One region of the Acidovorax temperans genome, then DNA from elsewhere that is predicted to be linked to it. Evidence: predicted binding sites of a transcription regulator. Region 1 holds the regulator's gene; the other holds the start of a gene.

Evidence for each region. The regulator LexA, encoded in region 1, represses DNA repair genes until DNA is damaged. The targets are predictions, from matches to a motif close to ACTGTATNNNNATACAGT.
Region 2: a site for LexA is predicted at 2,079-2,096, ahead of PQV96_RS12550 (PA0069 family radical SAM protein). Genes of this name have one in related genera too.

What each region holds. Positions count from the first base shown of each region.
Region 1 covers NZ_CP117193.1:1,932,355-1,936,173, reverse strand. Annotated here, with positions in the region: gene PQV96_RS09275 (D-2-hydroxyacid dehydrogenase family protein) at 1-814, opposite strand, end outside; gene PQV96_RS09270 (hypothetical protein) at 937-1,425, opposite strand; gene lexA (transcriptional repressor LexA) at 1,555-2,229, opposite strand; gene PQV96_RS09260 (asparaginase) at 2,314-3,291, shown strand; gene adk (adenylate kinase) at 3,503-3,819, opposite strand, start outside.
Region 2 covers NZ_CP117193.1:2,647,362-2,651,180, reverse strand. Annotated here, with positions in the region: gene PQV96_RS12565 (NAD(P)H-dependent flavin oxidoreductase) at 1-58, shown strand, start outside; gene PQV96_RS12560 (acyltransferase family protein) at 313-1,431, shown strand; gene rnk (nucleoside diphosphate kinase regulator) at 1,479-1,892, opposite strand; gene PQV96_RS12550 (PA0069 family radical SAM protein) at 2,098-3,333, shown strand; gene PQV96_RS12545 (sodium-dependent bicarbonate transport family permease) at 3,515-3,819, opposite strand, start outside.

The DNA.
Region 1 (3,819 bases):
AGACGTCCACGGCGGCCATGCCCGGGCGTCCTCGGTTCAGTGCCGCAATCAGGGCATCGGGCTCAATGAGTTCAGCGCGTGATGTATTCACCAGCAAAGACGTGGGCTTCATGCATGAGAGATCTTCGAGCGAGACGATGTTGCGGGTGTCATCATTCAAGCGCAGATGCAGGGAAATAACATCGCACTGGGCAAAAAACTCCTCACGGGTGCTGGCTGCTTGGTAACCATCGGTCAGCGCTTTCGCCCTCGAGGCTTCGCGCCCCCAGATTCGGACGTTCATACCAAACGCTCGCCCGTAGCCAGCCACCAGCTGTCCGATACGGCCGTAGCCCCAAATCCCCAGGGTCTTGCCTCGTAATACGCAGCCAATCCCAAAGTTGGGCGGCATAGACGCTGTTTTGAGGCCGGATTGCTGCCATGCGCCATGTTTGAGACTGGCAATGTAATGGGGTAGGCGGCGGCTGGCAGCCATGACCAGAGCCCAGGTCAGCTCGGCAGGCGCTACTGGCGAGCCCACACCTTCAGCGACCGCAATACCTCGCTCGGTGCAAGCCGTGACATCCACATGACTGCCGATCTTCCCGGTCTGGGCGATCAGCTTGAGTCGAGGGAGTTTCTCTATCAGCTGCCGGGTGATTTGGGTTCGCTCCCGGATCAGCACAATGATGTCTGCGTCCTTCAGCCGTACCGAAAGTTGGCCCAGTCCTTTGACGGTGTTGGTGTAGACCTTGGCTGTGTAGGCGTCTAACCGCGAGGCGCAATGCAGCTTGCGTACCGCGTCTTGGTAGTCGTCCAGGATAACGATATTCATCCCGATATTGTGCCTTGTTGAGCCCGCCGATTCCTTGCACGATGTCGCTTCGCAAACTCCATATGCAACGCGATGTAGCGGGTTGGCGGGCCATGGCCGCGTGCTCAGTCAGCGAGCTTGAATCATCCGTACGCCAGAGCGGCTTCTCTGGCCGCCATACGGTCCAGTTCAGCGCATACGTCTGCCATTCGTCCGGAGATCACTAGCTTGCCTTCATCTTTGCCGCCGCGTGAGTGAACGATTCGAAGAGGCTTGAGGGTCTGCTTTGAGCCTGCAGGGGCATCTTGCTCCGAAGGAGTGGCGAAGAGGTCTGCAGTCTCGCCTTTTTGAATCGGTTTGCTCGCCGCAACATACAAATGCCGACCTTTGCGTGTCGAAGTTTGCTTGCGGCGAGACACGGTGGTAGCCACAGCGTCTTGGTTGGCCAGGGTTAAGTGCACTTCCGTACGACTGGTGGCGAGTGTGGGCAATGGCTTGGGTGGCGCATCGCCATCGATCTCCTTGGAAGCGATGCCGATGTGCCTTTTGCTGCCCTTGAGCGACGACAACAAGCGCGTCACTGCGGCCAGCGGCTTATGGATGGATGAAAGGGGCGTGGTTCCATTTCCCATGTGAATTCTCCGAAACTCGGTGGACGAACATAGGCAGGATTGAAAACAACAGAATGTTCCAGGGATGGCGCAAGCAAACTTGCTGCGCCAAACGCCCGCCACCTGGAACCTGTGCACTGACCTTGTGCGTTACATCAGCATGGTGTTGCGAATCAGACCTACCGCCAGCCCCTCAATTTCAAACACTTCGCCCGGCTGGACTGTGATGACGGGGTAATCTGGGTTTTCAGGCAGCAGTTCAATGCCTTTGGTGGTGCGCTTGAGCCTTTTCACGGTGACTTCGTCGCCCAGACGCGCCACCACGATTTGACCGTTGCGCGCCTCTTTGGTCGCTTGAACAGCGAGCAGATCGCCGTCCATGATCCCCGCATCGCGCATCGACATGCCTCTGACTTTGAGGAGATAGTCAGGCTTGTGCTGGAACAGGCTGTTTTCCACGCAATAAGTTTGGTCCACATGTTCCTGCGCGAGAATGGGCGAGCCTGCGGCGACGCGTCCGATCAAGGGCAAAAACAATTGGGTTGCCTGCTGCAGGGGGTTGGCAAAGTGTTGCCCACGGGCGGCGTTGATGGCCCTGACGGTGTCATTGCGCAGGCGGATACCACGGGAGGTTCCACTGAGCAGTTCAATGACGCCTTTTCGGGCCAATGCTTGCAAATGCTCTTCAGCAGCGTTTGCGGATTTGAATCCTAGCTCTGTCGCAATTTCTGCCCGTGTGGGTGGGGCACCGGTTCGCGCTATTGCGTGCTGGATCAAGTCCAGAATCTGCTGCTGCCGGGCCGTGAGTTTGGGGTTGTCGAGCATGGCGGTGTGGGTAAGGGCGGGGTGGTTGATTACTGTTTTTTAATCCAGTAACTGTATTTTTGACCAGTTTTTTGGAGTGCGCAAGTGAGTAAGCAAAAAATCGTCGTTTTTGGCACGGGTGGCACGATTGCCGGCAAGGCGGCTTCCATGTCTGACAACGTGGGCTACAAAGCTGGTGAGGTCGCCATAGGCGAGTTGTTGGCGAATATTCCTGGCATGCAGGCGGCGTTGCGAGGCCACGAACTGGTTGCACAACAAGTTGCGCAGATTGATAGCAAGGACATGGATTTTGACGTGTGGCGTGCACTGGCAATGGGCTGCCGGGATGCGATGGCAGACCCCGAGGTGCGCGGTATTGTCATTACCCATGGCACAGACACGCTCGAAGAAACTGCTTGGTTTCTGCAGTGCATCTTGAGCCCCCAGAAACCCGTGGTGTTGACCAGCGCCATGCGTCCTGCCACGGCTTTGTCGCCCGATGGGCCGCAAAACTTGCTGGACGCTGTGGCTGTCGCCTTGGAGCCAGATGCCAGGGACGTGCTGGCTGTGGCTGCAGGCGCTATCCATGAAGCGCGCTGGGTTCACAAGGCGTTTCCCTACCGGGTCGATGCGTTCAGCTCTGGTGAGGCAGGGCCTTGCGGGTGGGTAGAAGAAGGCCAGGTGCGCTGGGTACGGCGCCCCTCAACGCAGGCCAATTCAACCCACACAGCACTGTTGAATGATCTGCCTGCGGCGCAGGGTTGGCCTTGGGTTGAGGTGGTGCTGAGCGCCGCGGGCGCAAGTGGCCGTGCGGTAGATGCCTTGGTAGACGCGCAGGTAAACGGCCTGGTGGTGGCTTCCACGGGCAATGGATCACTGCACCATGAATTGAAGGACGCGTTGCTGCGCGCGAGCGAGCGTGGTGTTCGCGTTGTCAAGGCAACCCGTTGCGGCCAGGGTCAGTCCTTGGTGGGGGATTTGGGGGACTTCCCCAGCTATGCCGGGCTCTCGCCCATCAAGGCAAGGGTGGCACTGTTGCTTGACTTGCTTGCAGAGCGGGGCGCTCAGAATTCCGGCGTTTGATCTCTGTCGTCACAGGCTGTGCTATCTCGCTACCGCCTTGTATCTACTGCTTTGACAGCGCAGACTTCTGAGGGCAAGAGCGCACCCCAATTGGGGCGACTGAACGTAAAAAGCCCCGGCAGGCTGGGTGCCTACTGGGGCTTTTGAGGGACGCCGTCCAGAGCAATGTGCAGAAGTGCCTGCTGCATCACCCCGGATGGCATGGCAGAACTCAGCTGCTCAGCGCTTCCAGCGCGCGCGCCGTGATCTCTTCGACGCTGCCGGTGCCGCTGATGGCACGGTACTTGGGAGCCTGCGATGGTTCGCTCTTGGCCCAGTTGCTGTAGTAGTCCACCAGAGGGCGGGTCTGGTCGCTGTACACCTGCAGGCGCTTCTTGACGGTTTCTTCCTTGTCGTCTTCGCGCTGGATCAGGTCTTCACCGGTCACGTCGTCTTTGCCTTCCACCTTCGGAGGGTTGAACTTGACGTGGTAGGTGCGGCCACTGGCGGGGTGGGAACGGCGGCCGCTCATGCGTTCGATGATGGCTT
Region 2 (3,819 bases), 720 kb from region 1:
GCTGGTGGGCAAACTGCGCCGCGAATACGAAGAGGCCCGCGCACGCCTGAAGCTGTAAGCCTTCGCGCGTTCCAACCAGCCAAAGCGGGCCTCGGGCCCGCTTTTTGTTGTGCAGCGTTGGCGGTGGCTGCGCGGATTCCATGCGAACGCGCTCCACGCCGCGTTGATCGCCAAGGCGTGCTGGATGGCGCTGTTTGAGCAATTTGGTCTGTTTTACCCGCCGGGTGGACAATAGAGGGCTTTACCTCCACGCCCTCCTATCGCCCAAGCCCACTGCCGCTGCGGGTGAGCACCGGCAATTTCGCTGTCTGCATGTCTCAAGTTTCCTCTCGCCTGCCACTTCTGGACACCGCCAAGGGTTTGGCTTGCGCAGCCATCGTCGCGCACCACCTGGCGTTCTATGGCCCCATGTCTGATATTGCGCAGCCGCTGGCGCCTGACCTCATGGCCTGGCTGTACGACTACGCGCGCATGGCGGTGCAGATCTTCCTGGTGCTGGGCGGCTACCTCGCTGCAGCCAGCCTGGCACCGGAAGGCGTGGCGCGCTTTGATTCGGCAGGGCAGCAGGTGGGCAAACGGTTTGTGCGGCTGGTGGTGCCCTACGTGGTGGCGCTGCTGGTCACGGTGCTGGTCAGTGCCCTGGTGCGGCCCTGGTTCGATCACCCCTCGGTGCCTGGAGACCCAGATGTTGCCCAGCTAATCACCCACGCGCTGCTGCTGCACAGCGTGGCAGACCACGAATCGCTGTCGGCGGGGGTGTGGTATGTGGCCATCGACTTTCAGCTCTTCACCCTCAGCGTCCTGGCATTCGCTGCCGTGCGTGCGCTGCCGCAGGGGCTGCCCCGCCAACGCGCCGCATGGGTGGGCCAGTGCGCGGTGGTGACCGGGGTGGCAGCCTCGCTCTGGGGCTTTAACCGTGACGCCCAGTGGGATGTGTGGGCGGTGTATTTCTTTGGCGCCTACGGCCTGGGCATGATGGCCTTCTGGGCCAGCCGTGCGCCGCGCGCTGCGGGCTGGGTTGGGGCCATGGCCGTGTTGGGCGTTGTGGCTCTGGTGGTGGACTTCCGGGGGCGCATTGCGCTGGCGCTTGCAACGGCCTTGCTGTTGGTGTGGGCCATGCGCACCCCTGCGGTACGCCAGTGGCAGGGAGTGGCTCCGCTGGTGCGACTGGGGCAAATGTCCTACTCGGTGTTCCTCATCCACTTCGCGGTGTGCCTGCTGGTCAACGCGGTGGTCAGCAGCCTGTGGCCCACTTCGCCCGGCGCCAACGCGCTGGGCATGGTGGCGGCGTTTGCGCTGTCTTTGGTGGCTGGTCAGTGGCTCTACCGCCGGGTGGAGCGGCACACGCCGTCGCTGCCCACGTTGTTGCGCTGGCAGGCCAGTCTGGTGGCTGCCGGGGTGCTGGTGCAACTGGGGAGCAACTGGGCTTGAACGAGGGGCGTACGCTACGGGCTCGCGCCGCCGCCCCATGCACGCGCTCAGCGGTGCAATTCGCCCGAGCTTTCGGGCTGGTACACGATTTCCTTGACCTGCACCGTCATGGCCTTGCCGCCGGGGCCAGGCCAGGCCAGTTCGTCGCCCACCGCCAGGCCCAGCAGCGCACTGCCCACGGGGGCCAGGATGGAAATCTTGTCAGCGCTGCCGTCCATGTCGCGTGGGTAGACCAGCGTCAGGCAAAACTCCTTGCCTGTCTCGACGATCAGGAACTTCACCGTGGAGTTCATGGTGACCACGTTGGGCGGAATCTCCTCGGGCGCCACCACATCTGCCCGGTCCAGCTCGGCCTGCAACTCTATCTTGCCCGGAAAGACACTCGCGGGCATCGCTGCAATCAGGGCTTCGATACGGTCAACATCCAGAGAAGAGAGAACGATTTGGGGCTTGCGCGCCATGGCAGTACCTTGCGTTGATTGAAAAGGCGGGACTGAAGCCCACCGGGCAATCTCGCACTGGGGTGTGCGGGCATTGCCTCAGGCGCTGTGGCGGTGGCGACGGGGGCTGTTGTGCGATGGCTTGGCGTGCCATGACGGCAGTGCGGACACAGTTGCGCGGGTTGTTACAGCCAATTTTCTCAAAAAACTGTATATTTATACAGTTATGAGCCATGCCGATGACACCTTCCCCGACGACCTCCCGGCGCCCCCGGCAGAGGTGCGCATTCCGCTGCAGGCCCTGCGGGGGCGGGGTGCGGCGTCCAGCATGGCGCACCGGTTCAGCCCTGATGTGCGCGAAGTGGCTGACGATGGGTGGGGGTACACCGGCACATTGCACATGCCCGGGTCTGTGGTGGCAGAGCGCCGCGCGGAATATGCCGAGGCGGCCCAGGACGGCGAGGCGCATGGGTGGCACAGCAGCGGGTTGATTGCCCCCGCCACCCGCGTGCATCTGGAGACAGCGCGCAGCGCCCTGTGTGCCAACGATTCGCCTGATATCTTTTTTGAGCTGTCGGTGAACCCCTACCGGGGCTGTGAGCACGGGTGTATTTACTGCTATGCCCGTCCCACGCACAGCTACCTCAACTTTTCGCCGGGGCTGGATTTTGAAACGCAGATTGTGGCCAAGCACAACATTGCCGAGGTGCTGCGCAGCGAGCTGGCCCAGCCGCGCTACGTGCCCAGGCTGGTGAACATTGGCTCAGCCACCGATTGCTACCAGCCTGTGGAGCGCGAACTGAAGCTCACCCGCAGTCTGATCGAGGTGATGCAGCAGGCGCGCCACCCGTTTTCGCTCATCACCAAATCCAGCGGCGTGGAGCGCGACCTGGATCTTCTGGCCCCTCTGGCCGCGCAGCGCCTGGCGGCGGTGTACGTCACCATCACCACGCTCGACCCGGTACTGGCCCGCCGCATGGAGCCGCGCGCCGCCGCGCCCCACCGGCGCTTGCGCACAATTCGCGCGCTGGCTGACGCGGGCGTGCCCGTGGGCGTGAGCGTGGCGCCGCAAATACCGTTCATCACCGAAGACATGGAACACGTGCTGGAAGCCGCCCATGAGGCAGGTGCGCGCTCGGCCTTCTACACCGTGCTGCGCCTGCCGTGGGAGCTGGATTCGCTGTTCCGTGAATGGCTGTCTGTGCACTATCCGCAGCGCGCCGCGCGGGTCATGGCCCGCGTGCAGGATTTGCACGACTTGAGCGACGCCCAGCGCGGCGCTGGCAAAACCTACGACAGTGACTTTGTCACCCGCATGAAAGGCAGTGGGCTGTGGGCAGACTTGCTGCGCCAGCGCTTCGCGGCCGCCTGTCGCCGCCTGGGGCTGAACCGCGAGCGCGAGGGGCTGGACCTGACCCAGTTTCGCCCCGGCCTGCTGCGTGGGCAAAGCAGCTTGTTTTGACGCCGGGGCTGTTGCTGCTTTTGCCTGTGGTGTGCAGCAGGCGCCCCATAGGTTTTTAATGAAAATCGGCTCTAGCGCTCATGGGTAAAGCGCTAACAGCTATTTAATTGATAGCGGTACAGGTTGCCTCAGTCCGCCTCTCCACGAAAGCCGCCAGGCAAACTGCTGGGCGGCTCCATGCTCAACCACCCCACAGGCGCAACACCACCTGCGTGTACAGCGGAATGCCCACCAGGATGTTGAGCGGAAACGTCACCCCCAGCGACAGGCTGACGTACAGCGAAGGGTCTGCCTCAGGAATGGCGTAGCGCACCACGGCGGGCACGGCGATGTAAGACGCGCTGGCGGCCAGCACCATCAGCAGCGCCGCGTCGCCTGCGGGCACCCGGGCCAGCCACGCCAGGGCCAGGGCCAGCCCGGCGTGCACCAGCGGCCCCAGCACGGCATAGGCCAGCAGCCACGGCGACTGCTTGCGCACGGCAGGCA